Regions from separate parts of the Mangrovibacterium sp. genome, predicted to be linked through region 2. Evidence: riboswitches for the same ligand, from Rfam matches in the RefSeq annotation. Region 2 holds a riboswitch; the other holds the start of a gene.
The links. Region 2 has a riboswitch for thiamine pyrophosphate ahead of AC37HE_RS07895 (TonB-dependent receptor). Riboswitches for the same ligand answer to the same signal wherever they lie in the genome.

Region 1: it holds a riboswitch for thiamine pyrophosphate, as region 2 does, so the genes downstream of both, thiM (hydroxyethylthiazole kinase) here and AC37HE_RS07895 (TonB-dependent receptor) in region 2, are expected to answer to the same signal.

Annotation. Positions count from the first base shown of each region.
Region 1 is NZ_JBZQJF010000129.1:3,625-11,085, forward strand. It holds gene thiD (bifunctional hydroxymethylpyrimidine kinase/phosphomethylpyrimidine kinase) at 1-155, opposite strand, end outside; gene thiL (thiamine-phosphate kinase) at 202-1,203, opposite strand; gene AC37HE_RS06805 (TenA family protein) at 1,226-1,873, opposite strand; gene thiE (thiamine phosphate synthase) at 1,885-2,508, opposite strand; gene thiM (hydroxyethylthiazole kinase) at 2,511-3,308, opposite strand; TPP riboswitch at 3,415-3,512, opposite strand; gene AC37HE_RS06820 (acetylxylan esterase) at 3,573-4,859, opposite strand; gene AC37HE_RS06825 (polysaccharide deacetylase family protein) at 4,906-5,700, opposite strand; gene AC37HE_RS06830 (fructose-1,6-bisphosphatase) at 5,796-7,461, opposite strand, start outside.
Region 2 is NZ_JBZQJF010000149.1:14,522-21,982, reverse strand. It holds gene thiS (sulfur carrier protein ThiS) at 1-27, shown strand, start outside; gene thiC (phosphomethylpyrimidine synthase ThiC) at 54-1,856, shown strand; gene AC37HE_RS07920 (thiamine phosphate synthase) at 1,853-2,485, shown strand; gene AC37HE_RS07915 (thiamine phosphate synthase) at 2,482-3,144, shown strand; gene AC37HE_RS07910 (thiazole synthase) at 3,156-3,923, shown strand; gene thiH (2-iminoacetate synthase ThiH) at 3,929-5,044, shown strand; gene AC37HE_RS07900 (HesA/MoeB/ThiF family protein) at 5,048-5,758, shown strand; TPP riboswitch at 5,805-5,901, shown strand; gene AC37HE_RS07895 (TonB-dependent receptor) at 5,952-7,461, shown strand, end outside.

The DNA.
Region 1 (7,461 bases), on a different contig from region 2:
ACGCCCACCGTATTTTCATCGACAACTGCGGTAATGGCGCTGGTTCCAAAGCAACCACATGCCGACATGGTTTTCAAATCGGCCTGAATACCGGCACCTCCACTTGGATCGCTTCCCGCGATCGTTAAAACTCTTTTATAATTTAAACTCATCATGTGTTTTCTTAAACTTGAAACCTAGAACTTGGAATTTGGAACTTCATCATCCAAAATGATTAAAACCACCCTTGCTAAACTCGACAGCACATCCGTTTCGTAACCACTGAATTTGGGGCTCCCCCTCTTCAATTTGTCCAATAACGGTAAAGGACTTTCCAAACTGACTGGTAAAGGCGTTTTGCAAAGTCTCAACCCGATCAGCAGCAACCGTAAACAGCAATTCGTAATCTTCCCCGCCACCACTGGCCAATTCATCAATCTTCCAGCCCTGAGTTTGGGAAACACGCTTCAGTTCATCCGAAAGCGGCAATTGATCCAAATCAACCCTTGCTGATCTAGCAGATGCTTTCAGGATATGCTTCAGATCGGACGCAATACCATCTGAGATATCCATGATGGCATGCACGCCACCATTAGCAGCCAGAAAAGCTCCTTCGGGTAAGCGCGGTTCAGGCTGATGGTGACGCTCCAGCAGGTAATTGTGATCTTCGGACTGATTAAGTCCATCTAAAATAACCTGTAAGCCACCGGCAGAGTCGCCCAAACGACCGGTTACACAAACCATATCGCCGGTTTGTGCCATCGAGCGCATCCGTGCCTGTCCTTTTTTAATCGTTCCCAGCACGCAAACATTAATCGCCAAATGCTTGACTGATTTAGTCGTATCGCCTCCCAGCAGGGGCACTTGGTATTTTTGAGAAATAGTATGGTAACCATCCATCAATTTATCCAGGTATTCCACATCCATATCCGGCGGAATAGCAATGGACAGGAAGGTTCCGATTGGAGTTCCGCCCATCGCTGCAATATCACTCAGGTTTACCGCAACCGACTTATAGCCCAGCTGCTCCGGAGTGATGGCTGAACGCAGAAAGTGAACATCCTCCATTAACAGGTCGGTCGTTACCAACAAATCTTCGTCATCATTCATCGGCAAAATGGCACAATCGTCTCCAATGCCGGTCAGATTTTTTGTAACCAGCTCTTTAAACGATCCCGAAAAGCGATCGATAAAGCCAAACTCCCCTATTTCTTTTAATTTCATGATTCAATCTTTAGTTGACCAATCAAACACGCCACTTCTCCAATTCATAGGCGCTTTGCCAAAATAGCCATTCCATCTTAAACGATAGTTTGAAAGCTTGTGTCATGCGCTCCTGTTGAGCCGAAGTGCACTTATCGGCGTAGGTATCGCAGATATATAGTGCTTTAGCCACAGCCTTGGCAAATTCATCACCACCGTAGGTATCAATCCACGATTGGTAAGGATTGTCTCCTTCTGCTTGATTAGCGAGAATAAAATCACCAACTTCTTTGTACACCCAAAAACAAGGCAATACAGAGGCTAAAGCTTCTTCGGTTGAGGCACTTGCCAACTGTCGCCACATGTGCCCGGTATAAAGCAAATTGGTAGGTGTCGGCTCTGCTTCAACCGATTGATCTTTCAGGTAAAATTGATGTAATGCCTGCTCTACAGCAACAGTATCAGCTGAAAACCCCAGGAAAGCTTCCCGAAATTCTTTATGATCGAGACGAGCAGCAATGGCAGCCAGGATCTTTCCGTATTCTGCCAGGTAAAAAGCATCCTGTCGCAGGTAGAATAAAAACTTCTCCCGCGGCAAGCTCCCGTTCATCAGTTCATGTAAAAAGGGTATTTTTTGAATTTCAGCAAAGACCGGTTTACATTCAGCCCAAGCCTTTTCACTCCATGTCATCTTCTATCAATTTATTGAATTCGTTCTTTTAAATCTTTAGCGGCCAGCATCGGACTCTCGGCCGAGGAAATGGCCGATACAACAGCAATTCCCTGTGCCCCTTGCTCTATAATAGAAGCTGCATTCATCGCATTAATCCCGCCAATGGCTACTGCCGGATATTTGCTTATTCGGCAAGCTTCTTTTAATCCCTCCAAACCAAAAGGCTGAAAGGTGTCGGTTTTGGTAGGCGTTGCAAACACCGGAGAAACACCAACATAATCGATATCCAGGAGGTTTGCTTCCTCTGCCTGCTCCATATTTTCAACCGACAAACCCAGAATCTTATCCGGTCCCAGCAGCTGTCGAGCCACTTGCCAGGGTAGATCACTCTGCCCGATGTGCAAGCCATCAGCCTCAACAGCCAGGGCAATGTCCAACCGATCATTAATAATCAATGGGATATTCAAGGGGGAAAGCAATTGTTTCAGCTTAAGGCCGAGCTCGAAAAACTCCAGCGACGAGCAATCTTTCTCCCTCAACTGCACCATCGTCACGCCACCTTTCACTGCTTCCTCCACAATGTACTCCAGCGGCCGACCAAGTGACAAGCCCCGATCGGTTACCAGGTATAAACTTAAATCAAAGTTTTTCATGCTTACGACTTATAGATTTCTGCAATATTCGCGTCACTTAAATTGTAAAGCATATCCAGAAAGTGTAACTGTAAAGTGCCCGGTCCGTCAGCTTTGTTGGCAGCCATCTCCCCGGCAATACTCATTACAGCCATGGCATGCGTTGCAGCTTCCATGCGATTCGTATTTACACCGGCAAAAGCACCCAGTACAGCAGTTGCCGTACATCCCATGCCCGTTACACGAGCCATCATTGTCGAGCCGTTCTTTGTTGAAAGCACTTCTGTTCCATCGGTAATAAAATCTTCAGGGCCGCTAATTACAACCACGGCCCCTGTCTCCAAGGCCAGTCGCTTTGCAGCCTCAATCGCCGAATTGCTCGACGCGGAGCTATCTACACCTTTGGTTACAATATTCTCCTTCGCCAAAGCCATAATCTCGGATGCATTGCCTCGGATGAAAGTTGGCTTACAATCAGCCAAAATACGTGCAGCCACCTCGTTGCGGTATGGTGTAGCTCCAACCCCAACAGGATCGAAAACCACCGGAATACCTTTCGACGTAGCAGCCTTTCCGGCTTCAATCATTCCTGAAACCCAATCGGGGTTCAAGGTTCCCATGTTAATCACTAAGGCGGAGGCAATATTGACCATATCCTTCACTTCCTCCACGGCATGAGCCATTACAGGCGATGCTCCAATAGCCAGCAAGGCATTGGCCGTATTATTCATAACCACAAAGTTGGTGATGTTATGCACTAAAGGAGATTTTTCGCGTACTGCAGCCAAATCGGCGCTGATTGATTTTACTGTAATCATCATTTCAAATTTTAATGGTTCAAAAATTTTGAAACGATCATCTGCGGAAGGCCAAAAAAAAGCCGCCTCACAGGAAGTGAAAACGGCTTGTATATTACAAAATCTGGATTTTTTACAATCCTCGTTTCCCTACGCTGTTATGATACATTTCAGGTTCACGGAGTATGATCTCAGACAGGCAATCGCCTGACACCCCCAACGAGATGCGCAAAGGTAAAGATAATTTGCAACAATCATCCTTGGGAAACGAGTTAAGTGTCCAACTGACTATTTAAGTTTCGATGAAATCCAGTCTAAAATAACATGTCTTGTTTCTTCAGATACCCAATGTTCATTTACCGGAGTCAACAAGGCTTCCTTCGGGCTGGTCAAGGTATTGTAAACAGCATAACTGGTTGTTGGCGGACAAACGTTGTCGTTATATCCCCAAGTCATGAAAACCGGAACTTTGATGAACCGGGCAAAGTTGACCACATCGTAATAAGCCATTGTCTTTATCTTTTCCGGCGTATCCATGCCATTAAAATAAAGATCGAAATGCGGATAACCAGCTGCACGGCCTGCTTTAAACGCAGCCATATCACTCAATGCCGGGTGATTGGCAGCACACAAGGTTACACGATCATCCAAGGCTGTTGTGATCAGGGACAAAGCGCCTCCCTGGCTTCCACCCTGAGCAATCACATTTTTACCATCCCATTCCGGCAACGAGGTCAGGTAATCGATCGCACGCACGCAACTTAGATAAACCTTTTTCATGTAGTAATTATCTCTATTGTCAAGCCCGTTGGTCAAATAGCTGTTGTTTGCCTTGCCGAATGCACGACTGATTTCCGTATAGCGATCCTTCTCTAAATCGGGCCGAATGCCATGGATCTCCATATCGAAACGGATGTAACCACTTTCAGCATAAAACAGGTGTTTAGTTGGATCCATGGGTTTTATACCAGCTCCCGGAGGAGAGAAAACAACCGGAAATTTTCCTGCCTTTTTAGGTATGGTCAGGTAGCCATACACAAAAGCATTCTTTTCGTAAGCCTGCAATTTCACCAGGTAGCAGTCAACTTTATCGCTCGAAAACTCAGGAACAAAAGTCTTTTCAACCTTCATTGGGCATTTCTCAGCCTCGGCCTTTGCCTGGTCCCAGAAAGCCGTAAAATCATCCGGCAATTGGGTGTATGGTTTTAATTTTTCGGGTGAAAAGCCAACTTTTATATGGTGCTTAAATTCTTTCCCATTGAAGGTCACTGTTAACCGGCAATCTTTAAATCCCGGTTCTTTCATTGTTCCCAACGAAATTGTTGCCTGCCCCTTTTTTAACTTCACAGTTCCTTCATCCTCGGCCGGTCTTAACTCCGGACCAATACTATACTTAATCTCCACGCCATCCTGCAGCATTCCGTATCGGTACAAAGCAACAGTAACTGTGGCCTTTTCTTTCGTTTTATAAAGCCAGTCCGCGTGGTTTGGCGTTGTCACCCACAGCACGTCACTCCGATAGGGATAATTCTCCGCACGGCTAAGGCAAAAGCTTAGTACAAAAAGTACAAGCATGCTTATTCTTTTCATCATCATTGATTAATTTATAGAATTGTAGTAATTAATTTTTCAGTGTGAGCCCGAAATCCGGTTTAATTTCTTTCGTCGCCTCCTTCACATCAACAAATTGCAACAAGTCGCGAAGGGCAATAACATGATAATCGTTTTGGGACAGATATTCCAGGTATTCTTTGAAAAGCTCTGGCGGTGTTGTTACCCAGGGATGCTCGGCATCGGGCACGCCATGAATTGTAAGCACCACAATTTTCCCATCCTTAGCCTCAGTAAAAGCCTGCATAATTTCAGCTTTATTCTCCGCATTGCATGCCCAACTCGGAACCAGCAGCGGGTGATCGGTTAGCGGGTTGTATGGACGACTTCCTCCGGCACGAGCAAACTTGTAGCCCTCCTCCTTCAGAATATCTAAGGCCGATTGGTTTAACCCATAACCAGGATAGGCAAAATCGATTGGTTTTGCAATGCCCATTGAATCACATTTTTCGTCAATATAATGCAGGACCTCCAGTGCTTTATCCTTTTTCAGACTATTAATGTGTTCATGATGACGGGTATGATTGGCAATTTCAAATCCCATTTGATCCAGTTCACGAATCTGCCTCCAGTTCATGTACTTTGTGGAATCCGCAAAATTGGGAGGGAACTCACAAATAAAGAAAGTTGCCCCGAAGCCATATTGCTTCAGCAAGGGAGCAACAGTAGCATACTGGCTGGCCGTAGCATCGTCAAAAGTTAATACAACCAGCCGATCAGGAATTTCTTTTTTCAGGATCTTTTGTGCTTTTAGAAAAGGTGTACACCAAACCAAAAATGTAATCGTAAGTAGTAGCGTTTTCATAATTCGTAGAAATTGAGCGATCTTCAAAGATACAGCAATTATCAGTTTACAAAAACTGTGCGATCTTCATTGATCCCAGAGGTCAAGATTCAATCCTACCTAACACTTTTCACTTTCACGATTCCTTTTCGATACGCCTCCAAAAGACGATTCAAATCCTGAATTTGATTTTTAATATCGATTCCGTTATCGGTATCACCGACAAGTATGCGATCGGTTGCCCGCTCAATCATACTTCGGGTTGAAACAATATCAATCTCTTCCTGAATAGCATTTCTACTTGATTCGAAAGGAGCATGTTCTGCCAGAATCAGGCTATATGAATCATAGATCAAGGTATAACCGGCAATGCCTGTTACTTTTTGATAGGGTTTCGACATTCCTCCGTCGATAACAAATAGCTTACCATCAGCCTTTACCGGGCTCTCGCCTTTTCCAACTTTTACCGGCACATGTCCGTTAACAATGTGCGACTTCTCCGGATCGAGACCAAACTCTTCCAAAATCCGTTTACAGGTCTCTTGATCATCCCGCAGTTTATAATATTTATTGCTGGCTTCGTACTGGGAATCCTTATCATTCAGGAAATAACGTTCAAAGGTGGCCATCTTCTTTTTTCCAAACAAGGGAGAATCGGCACCGCTCCACAAGTACCACATATAATCGCGATCGCGACTACGTTTATCTTGTCTTTCCCGATTGTAATAAGCCCGCCGCGATACCTGATCGAATTGTTCACAAAGCTCTTTCCCTTTATAGGGTTTTCCATGAATGACAACTTCCTTAAAATTACCGTCATCATCAAGGGGAATGCATCCGTGATATAATAAGTTGGAATTATAAGTTAAAAACGTACTTCCCTTGGTGAATAAGGTCTTCACATGACGTTGCAGCCGTTCACTGTTCAGGAAGGAGAACCGAAGCTTTTCTGCCAAATCTTTTTCCTCAGCGGTCAACTGATACGGATTTTTAGGATCAATCGTCGGGAAATTTTTATCCGTTAATTCCAATTCGCGGCCATCAATTGTAATTGTTCCTTTTGTATAGTCGATTTTATCCAGCAATAAACGGTCGTCCATATGCATCTCCGGATTTCGTCGGATAATCTCCCCATTAAGCTTCATCTCCAAAATCATGATCGCTTTATGCATTTTGCTGGTCAGCTTAACTTGTGTTGAACCGGTATTTTCAGCAGGTGTATTGATTGGGATAAATGCTTCACAAGGATCATCGGCATAAGTCTTCAAGGCAAATGTTGCCAAAGGAAGTAGGTTGATACCATAAGCATCTTCCAAAGTCGCCAGGTTATCATAGCGGGCACTAATCCGGATTACACCAGATATGCTGGCCCGAATACCCGAGGCTGCGGCCATCCACAGAATATCATGATTTCCCCACTGAATATCCACCGAATGATGGTTCTGGATCACATCCATTACTTTATCGGCATGCGGACCACGGTCAAAAATATCGCCAATTATGTGCAAACGATCAATCAGCAACCGCTGAATAAATTTACTGATCGCGATGATAAAGGAATTCGCCCGGTCAACATCGATGATCGATTTTATTATGCTATTGTAATATTGCTCCTTTTTTGCATTTCGCTCATTCAGTAATTCGTCAATAATATAGGCAAAATCTTCAGGCATTGCCTTACGTACTTTCGACCGCGTGTACTTATCGGCCGAAACTTTAGCTACTTCAATCAACCGTAATAAGGTAACAGCATACCAACCTTCCAGATCTTCTTCCTCCTTG
Region 2 (7,461 bases):
ATCATCAAAGCAACACAGGGCGGTTAATTCAGCTCACCTTTTTAAGTACCCACATGAAAAACCAATCACTTACCGAACAGCTGAAGGGAAGTACGCTGTTCCCCAACTCCCGTAAAATATATATTGAAGGTAGCCGTCCGGAGATCCGCGTGCCAATGCGGGAAATCACCCTTTCGACGTTTACAGACAAGCAAGGTATTAACCATCCCAACGAACCGATCTTTGTTTACGACACTTCGGGGGTGTACACCGATCCGGACTACCGGATCAACATCAAAGAAGGATTGCCCAAACTACGCCAGCAATGGATTGACGGACGTGCTGATGTTGAAGAGTTGCCGAACCTGAGTTCGGCCTACGGACAAATGCGCCAAGCCGATGCAAAGCTGGACCCGATCCGATATCCGGAGGTCAATGTCAGACCTCTAAGAGCCAAAGCCGGGCAGGTACCAACTCAATACTACTATGCCAAACAGGGAATCGTAACACCAGAAATGGAATACGTGGCTATCCGCGAAAACCAGAATCTCGATAAACTAAATGAAGGTCGCGAGCACAAAATCGACAGTTACATCACACCGGAATTCGTTTGCCGGGAGATTGCTGCCGGCCGTGCCATGATTCCCTGCAACATCAACCACCCCGAGTGCGAGCCGATGATTATTGGCTCGAAATTCCGGGTGAAGATCAACGCCAACATTGGAAACTCTGCCCTTTCGTCGGGCATACAGGAAGAAATTGACAAAGCCGTTTGGGCCATCATTTGGGGATCGGACACAGTAATGGACCTTTCGACCGGAAACAACATTCACGAAACCCGCGAGTGGATTATCCGCAACTCCCCTGTTCCAATTGGCACAGTACCACTCTACCAGGCCCTTGAAAAGGTGAATGGCAAAGTTGAAGAGCTGAACTGGGAGATTTACAAAGACACCCTTATTGAGCAAGCCGAACAGGGCGTTGATTATTTCACCATCCACGCCGGCTTACTGCGCGATCATGTTGAATTAACCGAAAAACGAATGACCGGCATCGTGTCGCGCGGTGGAGCCATCATGGCCAAATGGAGCATGATCCACGATCAGGAAAATTTCCTGTACACCCACTTCGACGAGATCTGCGAGATTCTTGCTGCTTATGACGTTGCTGTTTCTCTGGGTGACGGTCTGCGCCCAGGCTCGGTTTACGATGCCAACGATGAAGCACAGTTTGCCGAATTAAAAGTATTGGGAGAACTGACCCACAAGGCTCGCGCTGTTCATGTACAGGTTCTGATTGAAGGTCCCGGACATGTGCCGGTACATAAAATCAAGGAGAATGTTGAGCTACAGCAGGAAGTTTGCGATAATGCTCCTTTTTATGTCTTAGGCCCCTTAACAACCGACATCGCTCCCGGCTACGATCACATTACCTCAGCCATTGGCGGAGCAATCATCGGAACACACGGCGTGGCCATGCTTTGCTACGTGACACAAAAGGAACACCTGGGGTTACCGAACCGTGAAGACGTGAAGCAAGCGGTGATTACCTACAAGCTGGCCGCCCATGCTGCCGACCTGGCGAAAGGATTCCCCGGGGCCCAGCTGCACGACGATGCCATGAGCAAAGCCCGCTTCGAATTCCGTTGGGAAGACCAGTTTGCTTTGGCATTGGATCCGCAAACAGCCATTCAGTTTCACGACGAAACTTTGCCCGATGCTGAGAATAAGAAGACGCACTTCTGCTCGATGTGTGGTGATAATTTCTGTTCGATGAAGTCGTCTCATGAAATTCGCAACATGAAAGCTGAAAAGCAACATGGACCCTGCAAACATTACGAAGAAGAAGTTGAAGAACCGGTAAATACCCAATCATGAAGCTTATCGTGATTTCACATCCCGATCATTTCAAGCACGAAGCCGAAGTGATCAACAATCTTTTTGATGCGGGACTTCAACACTTTCATCTGCGAAAGCCGAGCTGGTCGGTCGAAGAAATCAGCAAACTGCTAAAGTCTGTCGCCCCGAAGTTTTTCAGCAGAATCATCATCCACGATCATTTTCAACTGGCTGTTGATTTTGGGCTGGGTGGCATTCACTTTACCGCAAGAACGAAAGACCGTATGGAACAATGGCGAGATTTCGAAGGAAGCCAAAGTACCTCGTGCCACAACCTGGAAGAATTGCGCCAACTGCCCGATCAAATTGACTATGCTTTTTTGAGCCCTATTTTCCCGTCGATCTCCAAACAAGGCCATCAAGCCAATTTCGACTACGACGAGCTGACAAATTTTCTGGCTACTTACAATAAGGCTGAAGTAATTGCCCTGGGGGGTATCGAAGTGTCCACTGTTCAAACTTGTCGTAATATCGGCTTCGATGGTATGGCAGCCCTTGGAAGCATCTGGCAGGAAGGCAAATCGCCGTCCCGGGTGGCTGATCGTTTTATGAATCTCAAAAGAGAGAGCTACCGGCTCTATCGAAAACCGCTAAAAATGAGTTTATGAGCAACACAATAGCAAAACTGCAGTTCATCACGCACCCAACGGGAAACTGCAGTCCGGCAAAACAAGCCCGTCAGGTACTGGAGGGCGGATGCCGATGGATCCAGCTGCGCATGAAAAAGCACAGCGATGAACAGATTTTGTCTGAAGCGAAGAAGATCAAAGCGTTGAAAGCCCAATTCGACTTTACGTTTATTATCAACGATAATCCCGAACTTGCCTTTCAATGTGGCGCTGACGGCGTACACCTGGGGAAGCAGGACTGCTCGCCCAAAGAAGCCCGCAAACTGCTTGGCAACAATTTCATCATTGGGGGGACAGCTAATACAATCGATGATATCATTCGCCTGGCGGAGCAGGGAGTCGACTACATTGGCTTAGGACCTTTTCGTTTCACCTCAACCAAAGAGAAGCTGAGCCCCGTACTTGGGCTTGACGGTTACCGATCAATCTTGAAGGAGATGATGGCACAGAACATCAATATCCCTGTCGTAGGAATCGGTGGGGTTGAGCTCAGCGATTCAAAAGATCTGATGCAAACAGGCTTACATGGACTGGCAATTTCATCTGCCATTTGGAGAAACGACAGCATTGCGCAAAGTACCCGGGAATGGATGAAAGCCATTGAGCGAACCACTATCTCAACCGAAAGAATTTCTTAAAAAAACAAAAGATGAAACTGTTAAAAATAGCCGACAAAACATTTCAGTCACGCCTGTTTACCGGCACAGGCAAATTCAGTTCGAACACCATCATGGAGGAAGCTTTGCTCGAATCCGGGAGCGAACTGGTAACCGTGGCTTTGCGCCGCGTTGACATCAGCAACAGCGATGATGATCTACTCAAACACCTGAATCATCCACGTATCAATCTGCTTCCAAATACATCAGGCGTTCGCACTGCCAAAGAAGCCGTTTTTGTAGCTCAACTGGCGCGTGAAGCTTTGGGTACCAACTGGGTTAAACTGGAAATTCACCCTGATCCCCGCTACCTTCTTCCCGACTCGGAAGAAACCTTGAAAGCAACTGAAGAATTGGTCAAACTCGGTTTTGTCGTTCTTCCATACATCCAGGCCGACCCTGTTTTGTGTAAAAAGCTGGAAGATGTGGGTACAGCAGCAGTAATGCCACTGGGAGCACCAATCGGTAGTAACAAAGGTTTACAAACACGCGACTTTCTGCGTATCATCATCGAGCAGTCCAATGTCCCTGTCATTGTTGATGCGGGAATCGGAGCACCATCACATGCCACTGAGGCCATTGAGATGGGCGCTGATGCTGTTTTAGTCAACACAGCCATTGCTGTTTCCAACAATCCGGTCATGATGGCTAAAGCTTTCAAATTGGCTGTCGAATCAGCAGCCCTTGCGCGGGAAGCCAAGTTGGCTCCCATCCGCGATCATGCAGAAGCCAGTAGTCCGCTAACTTCATTCTTAGATTAAAAACGATGGATTTTTACAACCTGATACAACATTACCATTGGGATTCGACACGGGCCCTGATTTACAGTAAAACAGCTGCTGATGTTGAAAAAGCACTCAACAAAACCGAAAGAAACATCGACGATTTCATGGCGTTGATTTCTCCGGCTGCGGCTCCCTACCTGGAAGAAATGGCTCAACAAAGCCGCGAGTTAACCCTCAAACGCTTTGGCAAAACCATCCAGCTTTATGTCCCACTTTACTTATCGAATGAATGCACAAACTTTTGCACCTATTGCGGTTTTAACCACAACAATGATATAAACCGCTGTACACTCACGAAGGAACAAGTTCTGGAGGAAGCGAAAGCCATTCGGGATTTGGGATTCGAACACCTTCTCCTGGTTACCGGTGAACATCCGCGTAAAGCAAGCTTCGGGTATCTGCGGGAAATGATAAGCTTGCTCAAGCCGTTGTTTGCACAGATTTCGATTGAAGTGCAACCCATGCAGACCGAAGAATATAAGGCCTTGGTTGAGGCCGGCTTACATGCCGTATATGTCTACCAGGAAACCTATAACGAACAACGCTACCCCATTTATCATCCCAAAGGTAAGAAGGCAAATTTCCGTTACCGGTTGGAAACGCCGGAACGGTTGGGACAAGCCGGAATCCATAAAACAGGCTTAGGCTGTTTGCTGGGACTCGAAGACTGGCGGGTTGATTCATTTTTCACGGCTCTCCACCTTCAGTTCCTGAAAAAGCACCATTGGAAAACGAAGTATTCCATTGCCTTTCCACGACTACGTCCTCATGCAGGGAGCTTCAACCCGGACTATCCGATTAACGACCGCGAGTTTGTTCAGCTCATTTGTGCTTATCGCTTGCTGGACGAAAATGTGGAACTATCAATTTCAACCCGTGAAAGTTCAGCAATGCGTGATAACCTGGCCAAGCTAGGTGCTACGACCATGAGTGCCGGCAGCAGCACTAAACCCGGGGGATATGCCACCAAAGACGAATCGCTGGAACAATTCTCGATCAACGACGACCGTAGCCCGGCTCAAGTAGAGACGGCTCTTAAGTCCCAGGGATACGAAGTCGTTTGGAAAGATTGGGATATTTATATGCAACATGCCTAGACCATGAATTTAGAAGAACAAGAAAGATATGCCCGGCAAATCATGCTCCCCGAAATTGGGGAGGCCGGGCAACAAAAATTGAAAGATGCCAAAGTATTGATTATAGGCGCAGGAGGACTCGGGTCTCCGGTTGCTCTGTACCTGGCTGCAGCCGGAGTTGGACTGCTGGGGCTGGTTGATAATGACAACGTAAGCTTGACCAACCTGCAACGGCAAATTTTGTATAATTCTGATGTCGTCGGACAGGCTAAAGTTACCCATGCCCAAGAAGTACTGGAAGCGATCAACCCGAACGTACGGGTATTACCCTTTTTTGAACGGCTAACCGAATCGAATGCAGCCAGCCTGATTCAAGCTTACGATGTCGTTGTTGATGCTACCGACAATTTTCGGGCCCGCTACCTGATTAGCCACACCTGCCGACAACAAGGAAAGCCCATGGTTCATGGCTCCATCGAAGAGTTTAAAGGGATGGTTTCCGTGTTTAATTATCAGGGAGGACCAGTTTACGAAGATCTTTTCCCGGAAGCACCGGAAGACCAGTCGTTTGATGGTGCTCCAAAGGGAGTTTTCGGCGCATTACCGGGGATTATTGGCAGTATACAAGCCATGGAAGTCTTGAAGATCCTTACAGGAGCGGGAGAAACACTCTCAGGTAAATTATTCGTTTACAATGCCTTTGAATGTACCTCTTCGATCCTAAAACTGATTTAAGTTTAAAAAAACTTGTGCATTATTTAGATTGTATCTAAATTTGCCGCCATTAGCAATGGGGTGTCCTAAAACAACGGACTGAGATCATACCCAAAGAACCTGATCCGGGTAATGCCGGCGGAGGGAGGGCGCAACAAGGGAACGAGAGTTTCCACCTCATTGGTTATTTATTAACCAAACTTTCACTCAAAAAATGAAAAAAGTATTTTTTCTACTGGTCATGATGAGTCTGACCACCTTAACTTTCGCACAGTATTCAATTTCCGGTGTCGTGATGAACGAGAAACATGAAGTACTGCCTGGCGCCAATATTGTTTTGGCCGGAACGTACACCGGAGCTGTTGCGGATTCGAACGGAAAATTTGAGATCAAGGATTTACATTCGGGAACTTATGAACTTATCATTTCGTTTATTGGCTACGACAAAACAAGCCAAACTGTTGAGCTGAAGAACAGCAACAAAACCATTAACATCAGCTTAAAGCAATCGGGAATCATGACCGAGGAAGTGATGGTTTCGGCAACACGCGCCGGAGATAAAACACCGGTTGCCAAAACATCGGTTGACCGAACAACCATCGAAAATCGCGACATGGGACAGGATATCCCTTATCTGCTGACCATGACCCCCTCATTGGTAGCTTCATCAGATGCAGGAGCAGGCGTGGGTTATACCAACTTCCGCATTCGCGGTACCGATCTGAACCGCATCAATGTAACAGTGAACGGCATTCCGATGAACGATGCCGAATCGCACGGAACCTATTTCGTAGACATTCCCGATCTGGCCGGATCGATCGACAACATTCAGGTACAGCGTGGTGTGGGAACTTCAACTAACGGAGCTGCAGCTTTCGGAGCAACCATCAACCTGCAAACAACTACCTTGAACAAGCAACCTTATGCCGAACTAAGGAGTTCTGCAGGTTCTTATTCAACCTTAAAAAACACGGTTTCTGCCGGAACAGGACTGCTGGGCAAGTTTGCCTTCGATGTGCGTTTGTCGAAAGTAACGTCTGACGGCTTCATCGACCGCGCTTCATCCAATCTGAAATCCTTCTTTGTTTCGGGTGGCTATTACACCGAAAATACCATCGTGAAGGTGAATGTTTTCTCAGGATTCGAAGAAACTTACCAGGCCTGGTACGGCGTTCCTTCTGTGAAATTGAATAACGACCAGGCGGGGATGCAACGCTACCTGGACGACTGGTTGTGGTCGGGATCGGAACGGGAAAACCAGAAGCGCTACAACGACCTGATCAATTCGGATGCCCGCACATACAACTTCTACACCTATGAAAATGCCGTCGATCATTACCAGCAAGACCATTATCAGCTGCACTTTTCGCATAAATTCAATGAATACCTGAATTTAAATGCAGCCTTGCATTATACTTATGGCCGCGGATATTATGAGAACTACGAATACGACCAAAGTTATGCGGATTACCAAATGACAGCTCCTGAAGGGATTGATGTGACAGACATGGTTGTTCGCAAATGGCTGGACAACGATTTTTACGGGGCTACTTACTCGTTAAATTACGACGATGGCATCAATGCATTCACCTTTGGTGGTGGCTTAAATGAATACGACGGTCGCCACTTTGGCCGCGTAATCTGGGCACAATATATGGGTGATAACCTGACAGTGGAAGACTGGTACGGCGGAACAAGCGTCGATAGTCAGTTTGAATGGTACC